DNA from 3 places in the Serratia symbiotica genome. Region 2 is predicted to be linked to each of the others. Evidence: predicted binding sites of a transcription regulator. Region 2 holds the regulator's gene; each other region holds the start of a gene.
The links. Region 2 encodes Fur, which represses iron uptake genes when iron is present. Its sites were predicted from a motif close to ATAATAATGAGAACNACTATCAA; they were not measured.
Positions count from the first base shown of each region.

Region 1 (4,378 bases), 260 kb from region 2:
GCGCGCCAATTGCGATGTGGTAATAACCGCCGCTGAACAGAATAATAGTGATCAGCGCACCGGTGTAAGCACCCATGTTGAAACCGATCACATCCGGGCTACCGAGTGGATTACGGGTAATCGATTGGAAGATGGCACCGCTCATGCCGAGCGCGCCGCCTAGTAGCAGTGCCATAGTGATGCGCGGTAAGCGCCATTGCGTGACTACGATCATCAGGCTCTCCGGTGCCTGGCCGCTGAGTGCGGAAAATAGCTGTTCCAACGAAAGATGCAGCGTGCCGTAGCACAGTGCCGCTATGGCTAACAGCAGGCAGAGTACCAGCAGCGACACATTAATCACCAGCACGCGCAGCGGCAAGCGCCAATTCAGGAGGCCGTCCGGGTGACCAATAAGCAGGATGCGTTGTCGTGACATCACAACCCCCCTAGCGTTTTCTTACGGCGTACCAGCCAGATCAACACCGGCGCGCCGATAAAGGCGGTGACGATCGAAACCCGCAGCTCGCCAGGCACCAACAGACGGCCGATGATATCGGCACACAGCAGCAAAACCGGTGCCATCAGCATGGAATAGGGCAATATCCAACGCTGATCGGGGCCGACCCACCAGCGGGCAATATGCGGCACCATCAGACCGACAAAACCGATCGGGCCAACGGTGGCGGTCGCCGCACCGCACAGCAGCGTGATGGCGATAACGGCGATAGTTTGGGTTAGCACCATCGGTGTGCCGAGCGCGATGGCGAGATCTTCCCCCATACTGATAGTGTTTAGCGGACGAACGATAGCCAGCGTCAGCAAGACACCGAGCAAAATGGCGGGTGCGGTGACAGACAGGCTAGCCAAAGTGCGAATATCCAGCGTGCCAGCCTGCCAGAAACGCAGTTGGTCAAAGGTTTGCGGATCGAGCAGCGAGAGGCCGGTGGTGATGCCGGTTAGCACCGCGCCTATCGCTACACCGGCTAACGTCAGCCGTACTGGGTTGATGCGCCCACCTGCCAGCGTGCCGATCAGGTATGCCAATAAAGTGGTGATAGCCGCGCCGATAAAGGCCCAGCTCATATAACTCTCGATTGATGTGGCACCAAAAAACATAATGCTCAGCACCACGGCGAAGCTGGCACCGGCGTTGATGCCGAGTACGCCGGGATCGGCCAGTGGGTTGCGTGTCAACGCCTGGATCAGGGCACCGGTACCGCCCAACGCTATGCCGACCAGGATGCCGACCAGCGTGCGCGGCAAACGCGCGTTGAGGATAATGGTGCTGTCAGCGTTGGTAAGCTGGCCCAGCAGGCTGAACCAAACGTCATTAAATGGAATAGGTTTGGAACCTATCATCAGGCTGGCCATAACGCACAGTGATAGCAGCATCAGGCAGACGCCAAGACCAGAAACGCGTTTCAGGCTACGGGGGCAAGCTGTGCGCGTGGCAGGTGGAGTGGATAACATCACACCGGTAACTCCTTTATAATTTTTATTCTCAGTATTATTTATTTGCGTCCATGAAAGTGGGTACAGGTTAGCATGAGATCACTGAGGAATGCATCTATCGGATATGCGCGATGAGGCATTTAAATTGCCTATTAATATTTATATTTCAACAAATTAAATATCATCATTGCACCCTATACTTCATCTGGCGATGAAATGAGAAACGGCAGGCACCCGACCTGCCAGCGCCAAAATCAGGATTTTTTGAATTGTTGTTCGAGGCTATTCAGCATATTAGTGGCGCTGTAGTAATCAAGGCGAAAGGTATCATTGCCAACGGCGTAAACATGGTGTTGTTTTACCGGTTCCAAATGTTGCAAGAAAGGGTTAGCCAACAGTTCTTTGACCTTACGATCATCGGCTGAGAATAGCATCAGCGTTTTGCCGTTCAGGCCCTCGGCCATTTTCTCTCCTGAAAGCTGAATGATGTCCTGGCGTTTTCCCATGCTGGCGTTGCCCTTGGCGCTTTCCGGCGGGATGGCCAGTTGGAAACCCAGTTGGGTCAGCAATCGCCCTTGGGCGGAATCCGGCGTCCATAGCATGGCTTCACGCCCATTGTCGACATAAACTAGCGCGGAAGTGGGCTGTGGCGGTAAGGTGATGGCCTGTTTCATTTGGTTCACCCGTAGTTCAAAGCGGGCTTTGGCCTGCTGTGCTCCTTGCTCATGGCCAGTGATATCACCCAACTCGCTAGCCAGTTGCTGCCAGCTCTTATCGCCATAATTGAGTACCAGTGTTGGCGCTAGGGTTGATAGCTGGTCGTACAACTTCAGCGCAGAGTCTCCACCGGTGGATGCGATAATAATTAAGTCAGGATTGGCGGCGGCAATGGCTTCGGCGTTGGCTTCTAGCTGGTACAACGGCTTGACATTGCGCTGGGTTGCCACTTTGCTCCATTGGGTAAAGAAACCGCGAGCGTCAGAGAGCGAAGAGTTGGCGCTGGTAGCACCGCTGGCGACCACGGGGGCATCAATGGCCAGCAGGGTGCCGGTAAGGGTAACGCTAGTGGAGACGATACGCTGTGGCGGTTTTTCCAGAGTAAAAGGGCCTATGACGCTGTTAATCGTACGCGGCCAGCCATGGTGTTCAGTACTGAAAGGCACGTGCTGATTAGCCGTTTTATCGTCCAGGTCACAACCACTGAGCAGTAGGCATGCGCCGATAAATGAAATGAGCAGAGGGCGTAAGGATAGTGTCATAGCAAGCTCTTTCTTTTTCCTTAAATAAAGGCGTATCAATCTGGCTAGCAGATTGGCTTGGTGAAATAACTGCGCTAATTTACCACGCAAAATATTAAAATGATAACCATTCGTATCCCTTGTGGCGAACACATAGCAAGGATGCGCATAAGGTTGACCGAGAAAGGTGTTTCAAGCTGAAAATGCAAAAAAGCGCCTCAAAGAAGGCGCTTTTTTTGAATTGGTGGGTCGTGCAGGATTCGAACCTGCGACCAATTGATTAAAAGTCAACTGCTCTACCAACTGAGCTAACGACCCGCAGAAATGGTGGGTGATGACGGGTTCGAACCGCCGACCCCCTCCGTGTAAAGGAGATGCTCTACCAACTGAGCTAATCACCCACTTCAGGGCTTCCTGGTTACTGCAAAATGACAAACACGTGGTGGGTGATGACGGGCTCGAACCGCCGACCCCCTCCGTGTAAAGAAGGTGCTCTACCAACTGAGCTAATCACCCTGATGTTCTCATTTCTTACTGTTCGACAAGATGGTGGGCGATGACGGGTTCGAACCGCCGACCCCCTCCGTGTAAAGGAGATGCTCTACCAACTGAGCTAATCGCCCCAACTTGTTGGAGTCGCATTATAGGGATAGTTCAAAGTGAGTCAATGGTTTTTAAAATGATTTCAATCGTTCGGCGTAAAATTACGCAGGGTGCGATCATTATCGCCAGCAATGCCAAATTTTGCCTCATCGTCATGCGAAACCAGCCGCAGAGAGCGCGGAATTAGCCAGCGAAATATCGTGTCAACGTTGAGGAATCAGCCTGTGGTGATACAATGTCGCCCACTTTTTTAAATTCCGAGCAACCGTTGGCAACCTGCCGACACGCGTTGCGTAATAAGGCAGTGAACCCAATGAAAATCAAAACCCGTTTTGCGCCGAGTCCTACCGGCTATCTGCACGTCGGTGGTGCCCGCACTGCACTTTATTCCTGGTTGTTTAGCCGCCATGCGGGCGGAGAGTTCGTTCTGCGTATCGAAGATACTGACTTGGAACGTTCCACTCAGGAAGCGATCGACGCAATTATGGCTGGCATGAACTGGTTGAATTTGGATTGGGATGAAGGCCCCTACTTCCAGACCAAGCGTTTTGACCGCTACAACGCGGTGATCGACGACATGCTGGTGCAGGGCACGGCCTATAGATGTTTTTGCTCCAAAGTACGTCTAGACGCGTTGCGTGAAAAGCAGATGGCAAACGGTGAAAAGCCACGTTATGACGGCCACTGCCGTGATAGCCAGTGCAGCCACACTGATGATGAACCGCATGTGGTGCGCTTTCGCAATCCGCAGGAAGGCTCGGTGATCTTTGACGACAACATCCGTGGCCCAATCGAATTCAGTAATCAGGAACTGGACGATTTGATCATCCGCCGTACCGATGGTGCGCCAACCTATAACTTCTGTGTGGTGGTGGACGACTGGGATATGGAAATCAGCCATGTGATCCGTGGCGAAGACCACATCAACAACACCCCACGCCAGATTAATATCCTGAAAGCGCTGGGTGCGCCGGTGCCGGAATATGCGCACGTCTCGATGATCCTCGGCGACGACGGCAAGAAACTGTCCAAGCGGCACGGTGCAGTGGGGGTGATGCAGTATCGTGATGATGGCTACCTACCGCAGGCGTTGCTGAACTACCTGG
Region 1 covers NZ_CP050855.1:1,660,560-1,664,937, reverse strand. The annotation lists gene fepG (iron-enterobactin ABC transporter permease) at 1-415, opposite strand, end outside; gene fepD (Fe(3+)-siderophore ABC transporter permease) at 415-1,449, opposite strand; gene fepB (Fe2+-enterobactin ABC transporter substrate-binding protein) at 1,686-2,690, opposite strand; tRNA gene SYMBAF_RS08290 (tRNA-Lys) at 2,912-2,987, opposite strand; tRNA gene SYMBAF_RS08285 (tRNA-Val) at 2,995-3,070, opposite strand; tRNA gene SYMBAF_RS08280 (tRNA-Val) at 3,110-3,185, opposite strand; tRNA gene SYMBAF_RS08275 (tRNA-Val) at 3,217-3,292, opposite strand; gene gltX (glutamate--tRNA ligase) at 3,586-4,378, shown strand, end outside.
Region 1: a site for Fur is predicted at 2,784-2,806, ahead of fepB (Fe2+-enterobactin ABC transporter substrate-binding protein). Genes of this name have one in related genera too.

Region 2 (4,378 bases):
AAAGAAGCCGGTCAGCCGCTGCGTACTTGGCACTTTGGTGGTGATGAAGCGAAAAACATTCGTTTAGGAGCTGGCTATACCGATCGCGTGAAACCTGAGCCGGGCAAAGGCGTTATCGATCAGAGTAAAGAAGATAAGCCTTGGGCAAAATCCCAGGTGTGCCAAGCGATGATAAGCAACGGCAAGGTGGCCGATATGGAGCACCTGCCGAGCTACTTCGCGCAAGAAGTCAGCCAACAGGTGAAGGCACACGGCATTGACAGAATGCAGGCTTGGCAGGACGGATTGAAAGATGCGCAGGACGCCAAGGTATTCGCCACGTCGCGCGTGGGCGTGAATTTCTGGGATACCCTGTACTGGGGCGGCTTCGACAGCGCCAACGATTGGGCGAACAAGGGATACGAGCTGATCCTTTCTAACCCGGATTACGTCTATATGGACTTCCCGTACGAAGTGAATCCAGACGAACGCGGTTATTACTGGGGTACCCGCTTCAGCGACGAGCGCAAGATGTTCAGCTTCGCGCCGGATAACCTGCCGCAGAATGCTGAAACCTCGGTGGATCGTGATGGCCACCGCTTTAGTGCCAAAAGCGGCAAACCCTGGCCGGGTGCCTATGGCATTTCCGCCCAGATGTGGAGCGAAACCCAACGCACCGATCCCCAGATGGAATACATGATCTTCCCGCGTTCGCTATCAGTGGCCGAACGTGCCTGGCATCGTGCTTCCTGGGAGCAGGATTACCAGGCTGGTCGTGTGTACCAGGGTGGGGAAACGCACTTTGTTGATGACAACGCCTTGGAGCAGGACTGGCTGCGCTTCGCCAACCTGATCGGCCAGCGTGAGTTGGCCAAGCTGGACAAGGGGGGCATCAGCTATCGCCTGCCGGTACCGGGTGCTCGCGTCATCGGCGGCAAGCTGGAAGCCAATATCTCTTTGCCGGGGTTGGGCATTGAATATTCTAGCGATGGCGGCAAGCAATGGCGGCGTTACGATGTGCAGGCCAAGCCGGTGGTAACAGGTGAAGTATGGGTTCGTGCGGTAAGCCCGGACAACAAGCGTTACAGTCGTGCTGAAAAAGTGTAAGGCAGGTTCCACGGAGACGGAGGTAGCCGGTTACCTAATCCTTTACCCGACCAGCAAAGAGGATTTATTCGATACGGGTGGTTATTCGCGTATTTAATAGCCTGCTGAAATCGGGAGAAAATAGTTGGTGATCAACACAGTATCAGACTGTTCTTAAGTAAGAACCTATCCATTAGGCTACTTATTTGCCATTTTGGCCCTGGGCAGTGCTCACCCTCCTCATGGACTCCCTGCGCGCTGCGGTTGTTGTGCGCTGTCCGTGTCCAAAATGGCTGCAACAATGTACGCTTAGTGTGCGGTACTTTCTTCAGTGACCTGACAAGGGACAAGGGCGGGGCCAGCCGCGTCAGTGCCGGGTTTAGTCTGCTAATCAATAATCCCGCTAGTGGGATTATTTCTTGTCGTGCAGCGTATCGTCTTCGCGGCAATCACCAGTTTCACAGTGGCCGTACAAGTACAGACTGTGGTTGGTGAGTTTGATACCGTGTCGCTTGGCGATATCCCGCTGACGCGTATCGATGGATTCATCACTAAATTCGATCACTTTGCCGCAGTCCAGACAGATTAGGTGATCATGATGGTACTGTTGAGTCAGCTCGAACACTGACTTGCCGCCTTCGAAATTGTGACGCGTCACAATGCCCGCATCATCAAACTGGTTCAGCACGCGGTAAACCGTCGCCAGCCCAATTTCTTCACTCATATCTATCAGTTTTTTGTACAAATCTTCCGCACTGACGTGATGGCATTCCGGATTTTGCAGTACTTCCAGGATTTTGAGTCGCGGAAGCGTGACTTTTAAACCAGCCTTCTTTAATGCGATGTTGTTGTCAGTCATGCGGATTCAGTCCTGTTGCTATACTAATCAACGTAAGGCGTTTTCACCTGTGTCATTGGTTAGCATAAAGAGTTAATTGCGTCTCATTATAGAACTGGTTGTTCTAAATGGAAACCGCACATTGTTAGTAGTGATATGATTAAATTCCTTTACTATATCACCGCAACGCTTTGATGGCTAAGATAAACCGATGACGCAGTTTACCGTGACAATGTGGGAAGCTACAAATGTGTCGCTTCTAATTACAGCAATCTGTACTGCTGATAATACTATGCACTTGGCTGGGCCTACGTTCAACTGTTGGTCAACAACAATGGCGCTCAGCCGACGATATCACCCAGGCTCAGTTCTTCGACGATCTGCGTAACCCAGGCTGAAACGCGCTCGTCGGTTAGCTCGGGCTGGCGGTCTTCGTCGATCGCCAGCCCGATGAAGTTGTCATCGTCTGCCAAGCCTTTGGATGCCTCGAAGTGATAGCCCTTGGTTGGCCAGTGACCAACGATGGCGGCACCGAGCGGCTCGATAATGTCGCGGAGGGTGCCCATCGCGTCACAGAAGTATTCCGCGTAGTCTTCTTGGTCGCCGCAACCAAACAACGCAACCAGCTTGCCGCTGAAGTCCACGTCTTCCAGCATTGGAAAAAAGTCATCCCAGTCGCACTGTGCTTCACCGTAGTACCAGGTTGGTATGCCCAGCAGTAGGATATCGAAACCTTCAAGATCTTCTTTGCTGCTTTTTGCGATATCGTGAACTTCAGATACCCCATCGCCAAACTGTGTCTGGAGAATTTTCTGAATCATTTTGGCAATGTTTTCGGTATTGCCAGTGTCGCTGCCAAAGAAAATGCCTACCGTAGCCATATCGCGTATAACCTTTTATTTCAATAGATTGCATTACACGATGTTAGGGATAACTCCGCTAACATCGGTTGAAATAGTACCCGGCAAGAGTTTGGAGCACCCTAGCGGCGCGCGTTCTTACCGGTAAACATCTTATTCTGAACGCTGCGACGCCTGTGTGGCTAAAGCGATCAATGTTCTGGTCACTGCTCTGCCAGTTGCGCCAGCAGCATGTGCTCGATAAGCTCGCTGCGGCTAATATTGCGCTGTTCCGCCAGTTTGTTCAGAGCGTCTACCGCATTTGCGTTGATTTTCAGCTCCACGCGGCGCAACCCACGCACTTTATCGCGCTGTAGCTGATTGCGCTTATTGATTCTAAGCTGTTCATCTCGAGATAGTGGGTTGGTTTTCGGGCGTCCCGGACGGCGTTCATCTGCGAATAGATCCAGCGTCGTGCGATCCGTTTGTTCTTTTGCCATAGGTAGCGGTGTACTGCAAGGGAGTATGCATCAAAAAGCGCTTATACCCGTCACACTTCAAGTTGCATGTGCGTTAGCTTTCCTCGCTCACCCCAGTTACTTACTGCTGTAAGCCCCTGCGGGAGCGCTGCGTTGTTGCCTTCCTGCAACTTGAATGATTTAAGGTATACATGCTTCTAGACGGTTCGGTTAACACACTTCGGGCCAATTAAACCCTTACTCAAATTTACCCCCAGATTGACGTTAACGAACACGCTGTAAATGGCGGTAAAATCATAACGAGGTATATTACCCCAGCAGGTAGAGCAACGACAATGCCTAACTAAGCCATAAAGGTGCCAAGTGGTTATCTTTAGTACGTTTTCCACCGTTAGTAGGGGGAACTGTCAAGCCTCGTCGAGAAAACGGTGCAGGACACGCAGCACTATTTCCGGTTTTTCGGCATGCACCCAGTGCCCGGTGCCTGCCACCACATGTGCACGAGCCTGCGGGAACTGGCGCACAATGTCTTCGCGGTCGCTGTCTTGTACATAGGGTGATAGGCCTCCACAGATGAACAGCGCCGGATGCGGCCATGCAGGCACTTCTTGCCAACCGATGATATTTTTGTACTGGGCGATCAGCACCGGCAGGTTAAAGCGCCATTCACCGTTATGGAAGGATTTCAGTAGGAACTGGATCACACCATCCTCGCGCAGAGAATGACGCATCAGTTGGGCGGCCTGTTGGCGCTGGGTGATGCCAGCGGCGTTGACGGCTTCCAGTGCGGCAAAAATTTCGTCGTGACGGCGGGTGCGGTAATGCACGGGTGCCACATCGATGACAACCAGCTTATCGACGCGATGGGGTGCAATGGCGGTTAGCGCCATGGCTGCTTTGCCGCCCATTGAATGACCGATGACAATAACTTGCTCCAATTGCAGATCGTCGAGCAGTGTTAGCAGATCCTGCGCCATGGCCGGATAGGTCATCTCTTCAGAACGCGGTGATAGCCCGTGGTTGCGCAGGTCGACCTTAATGACCTTGCAGTGCTGATTCAACTCGCGCGCTAGCACGCCCAGGTTGTCCAGATTGCCGAACAGGCCGTGGATCAGCACCACCGGCAGGGCATCTGACTCGGCGACCAGCAGTTGATA
Region 2 covers NZ_CP050855.1:1,918,527-1,922,904, reverse strand. The annotation lists gene SYMBAF_RS09595 (beta-N-acetylhexosaminidase) at 1-1,086, shown strand, start outside; gene fur (ferric iron uptake transcriptional regulator) at 1,478-1,924, opposite strand; gene fldA (flavodoxin FldA) at 2,245-2,784, opposite strand; gene ybfE (LexA regulated protein) at 2,967-3,242, opposite strand; gene ybfF (esterase) at 3,629-4,378, opposite strand, start outside.

Region 3 (4,378 bases), 920 kb from region 2:
GGTATTCAACTTCAAGATGTTTGAATATCAACTGGATTTCGCTGGCATTGCAGGCATTACCCATGATCTGGCCTCCGGGCCAGAGCGTGATCTGGAGATCGTGCTGTTTATTGGTGAGAACAATCAGTTGAAAGTTGAGCTGCTGGCTAACGCTGAACGCTACAGTCACCAGGAATTGCAGGCTCATCTGCAACGCCTACCGCTGCTGCTGGCACCATTTGCTGCTCAGGCGGATCTACCGATCGGCGAAGCCGACATGCTGACTCCTGAAGACCACGCTTTGCTGGCACGGATCAACGATACCGTGCATCCGGTACCAGCGACCACCCTCAGCGAACTGCTGGCGCAACAGGCCCAGCGCACGCCGCAAGCACAGGCATTGGCGGATGCCCACGTCAGCTTCACCTATCGTGAAATCCGCGAGCAGGTTGGTGCGTTGGCGCGTCAATTGACTGCTCAGGGCGTGCGGACAGGAGATATTGTGGCTGTGATGCTGCCGCGTTCGGTATTCCTGTCGCTGATGGCCATTGTCGAGGTGGGAGCCGCTTACCTGCCGCTGGACACCGGCTATCCAGACGCACGGCTGGCAATGATGCTGGAGGACGCTGCACCGCGCCTGATCGTCACCCACCCGGCTCAGCAAGCGCGCTTTGCTGGTCAGCGCGACGTCCTGCTGTACGATGCGCCGCTGCCGACTGACCACGCAGCCGGGGTGGTGGTTACTGGCCCGACGCCGGATCACGCGGCCTATATCATCTTTACCTCAGGTTCCATGGGCCGGCCGAAAGGGGGGCTGATCAGCCATCAGGCGCTCGTCAACTGACTACTGTGGATGCAACATCAGTATCCGTTGGTGGCGGATGATGTAGTGCTGCAAAAAAAGCCGTGTAGTTTTGACGTGTCGGTCTGGGAGTTCTTTTGGCCGCTGATGGTAGGTGCACGGTTGGTGATGGCACCGCCAGAGGCGCACCGCGATCCAGAACAGCTACAGCAGTTGATCGCCCAGAACCGGGTTACCACTATGCACTTTGTGCCGTCGATGTTGGCAGCGTTTGTCGCCACGCTGGACGGCAAACAAGCGATAGCTGCTTGCGCCTCATTGCGTCAGGTATTCTGTCGTGGTGAAGCGCTGCCAACAGAGTTGTGCCGTCTGTGGCAAAGCCGCACTGCGCTGCCGTTGTATAACCTGTAAGGCCCGACTGAGGCGGCGGTGGATGTCACCTGGCATCCTACCTACGGCACCGCGCTGGCGCGGGTGACCGGTGCCAACGTGCCGATTGGCCAGCCAGTGTGGAACACCAGCCTACGTATTCTGGATGCAGGCCTACGGCAAGTAACGCTTGGCGTGGCAGGCGATTTATACCTGACTGGTATCCAGTTAGCGCGGGGCTACCTTGGGCGGGCAGAATTGACCGCTAGCCACTTTGTGGCTGATCCCTAAGGCGAGGGCGGCCGAATGTATCGCACCGGCGATGTGGCGCGTTGGCTGCCGGGTGGCGAGGTGGAATATCTGGGGCGTAGCGATGATCAACTGAAAATTCGTGGGCAGCGCATTGAGCTGAGTGAAATCAATCATGCATTGCTGTCACTACCGGGTGTGCGCCAAGCGGTGACCCATGCGTTAGTGCTGCAAGGTACGCCAGTGCAGAGGGGGGGGACGCGCGCCAACTGGTGGGGTATCTGGTGGCACAACCGGGCGTGGCATGGGATCTGGCGGTGCTGCGTGCGGTGCTGGCCGATCGCCTGCCACCGCATAGGGTGCCAGTGGCGCTGGTGGAAATGGATGAACTGCCGCTGAGCGCCAACGGCCAGATGGATCGTCAGGCATTACCGCAGCCGCAGAATAGCGATCGCAAGATTGGCCGCGAGCCACAGGCCGGGCGGGAAGCTGACATTGCTGTGGTGTTTGTCCGTTTGTTACAGCGTGAGCAGGTGTTCGCTGACGACGATTTCTTCGTCTTGGGTGGTCACTCGCTGCTGGCGATGCGCTGGGCGTGCTGTTGCTCGGAACGATGGGGGCATTTATGCTGCCAGCGATCAGCGCCAGCAGCTTTGGCACCGTGGCTTGCGGTATTCTGCTGGCCTTCACCATGACCGGGCTGCGCCAGGTTCGGTTAAGTAAGCCGGAGGTGCAACCCATTAGCGGTTAAAAGTCACATACCGCATAAAATGAGCTGTAGATTTAAATAATAATGCTTATCATTGGCATGTTGAAATCCACCGTCTCTATAGCGTTCTTTTGATGTGTAGGATGTGGCTAGATTTATTGACACGGCGAATCTCAGAGAACAATTTATCGTATAAATAATTATCATTATCATATTTATCAGTCAATAAAATAAGGTGTTGCAATGAGCATTACCGCGAAGGGTACTAGTCTACAGGCACTGCAAAATAGCGTTGCTAAACAATGTTGCACTGACATTTCCCCTACATCAGGCTTCTTCTTTACCTCTCCCTTCCGCAGCCTGATCACCGCTGGCTGTTTTACTCAAGTGACGCAACCGGCGGCAGAAGGTGGTGATCTCCAAGGTAAATTTCAGCAGCAGGTGCGCCAGGCATTTGCCGAAGCGCGCGTGGCGGGCATAAAGCAACCGCTACTGTGTGGTGCTATCCCGTTCGATACCCAGCAGCCTTCCGCATTGTTTATCCCGTATGAAAGCCGCTGCTTTGACCGTGCCGCCTTTGTAGCGGGTTTATCGCCGCTGGCGACCGGGCCAGAAATCGCCAGCATTGCCGAAGTGCCGACCCAGCAGTCTTTTATGCAGATGGTGAGCGATGCGGTCGTGGCGATGAAAACTGAGCAATTGGACAAAGTGGTATTATCGCGCCTGCTGGAGATTGAGACCTGTCAGCCGGTGGATTGCCATGCGCTGATGGCGCGCGTTATCGTGCAGAACCCTCACGGCTTCCATTTCCATGTGCCGTTGGAACGGGGGGCGTTACTGGGTGCCAGCCCTGAGTTGTTGCTACGCCAATCTAACGGACGCTTCTATTCTAACCCGTTGGCTGGCTCTGCCCGGCGTGTGGCCGATGCTGAATGCGACCTAGTGGTTGGGCAGCAATTGATGGCCTCAAAGAAAGATCGTCACGAGCATCGCATCGTCACCGAAGGCATACGGCAGGTGCTGGCCAGCCGCAGCCACTACCTGAACGTGCCTCAGTTCCCTGAACTGTTGACAACCACCACGCTGTGGCATCTTTCCACCCCGATCGATGGAGAAGTGGCCTCGCGCGACGAAAGCGCATTGTCGCTGGCCTGCTTGCTGCATCCAACCCCAGCGCTGTGTGGCATGCCAGCCGCAGCCGCGCATGCCTTGATCAAACAGTTGGAACCGTTTGATCGTGGCCTGTTCGGCGGCATTGTGGGTTGGTGCGATGCTGTGGGCAACGGTGAGTGGGTGGTCACTATCCGCTGTGGCACTGTCGACGGCAACCAAGTGCGGTTGTTCGCTGGAGCTGGCATCGTGCCTGGCTCTTCCCCCGAATCTGAATGGCATGAAACAGACACCAAACTCAGCACCATCCTGCGTGCTTTTGGGTTACATCAAGGGTAGTAACAACATGAGCATTATCTTTACTCCCTGGCCAGCAGAATTTGCCAGCCGATATCGTGAGCGCGGTTATTGGATTGACCAGCCGCTAACAGATATTCTTGACCGTCAGGCCACCAACGACGCTCTGGCGATGACCGATGCCCGTTGTAGCCTGAGCTACCGCGAACTGAACCAGCTTTCCGAGCGTTTAGCGGCGGCGTTGTTGCGCCGTGGTGTGCAACCCGGTGATACCGCCTTGGTGCAATGGGGCAATGTGGTGGAATTCTACGTGGTGTTTTTCACGTTGCTGAAAATTGGCGTAGCGGCGGTCAATGCACTGTTCAGCCATCAGCGCAGTGAATTGAACGCCTACGCAACTCAGATCAAACCGGTGCTGTTGATTGCCGATCGTGAACATGCCTTGTTTGCCGACGATAGCTTCCTGAAGCATTTTCGTGCGCAACATTCGTCACTGCGCGTAGTGGCACTGCGCAACCAACAGCAGGGTGAATTGGCGCTAACCCACTGGCTGGAAGAGACCAGCGACGGCTTTGTCGCTGTGCCCTCTGCCGCCGACCAAATGGCATTTTTCCAGCTTTCCGGTGGCCGCACTGGCACACCGAAGCTGATCCCACGGACCCACAACGACGACGACTACAGCAAGATCCGCCGTTTCGACCAACAGACCCGCTACCTGTGCGCCTTGCCGGTCGGCCATAACTATCCGATGAGTTCGCCGGGAGTGCTAGGGGTGTTTTACGGTGCCGGGCAGGTGGTGTTTGCCACCGATCCCGATGCCACGCAGTGCTTCCGCCTGATCGAACAACACCGTATCAACGTGA
Region 3 covers NZ_CP050855.1:2,836,804-2,841,181, reverse strand. The annotation lists partial or broken gene SYMBAF_RS14110 (amino acid adenylation domain-containing protein) at 1-1,995, shown strand, start outside; gene SYMBAF_RS14105 (isochorismate synthase) at 2,352-3,557, shown strand; partial or broken gene SYMBAF_RS14100 ((2,3-dihydroxybenzoyl)adenylate synthase) at 3,565-4,378, shown strand, end outside.
Region 3: a site for Fur is predicted at 2,187-2,209, ahead of SYMBAF_RS14105 (isochorismate synthase). Genes of this name have one in related genera too.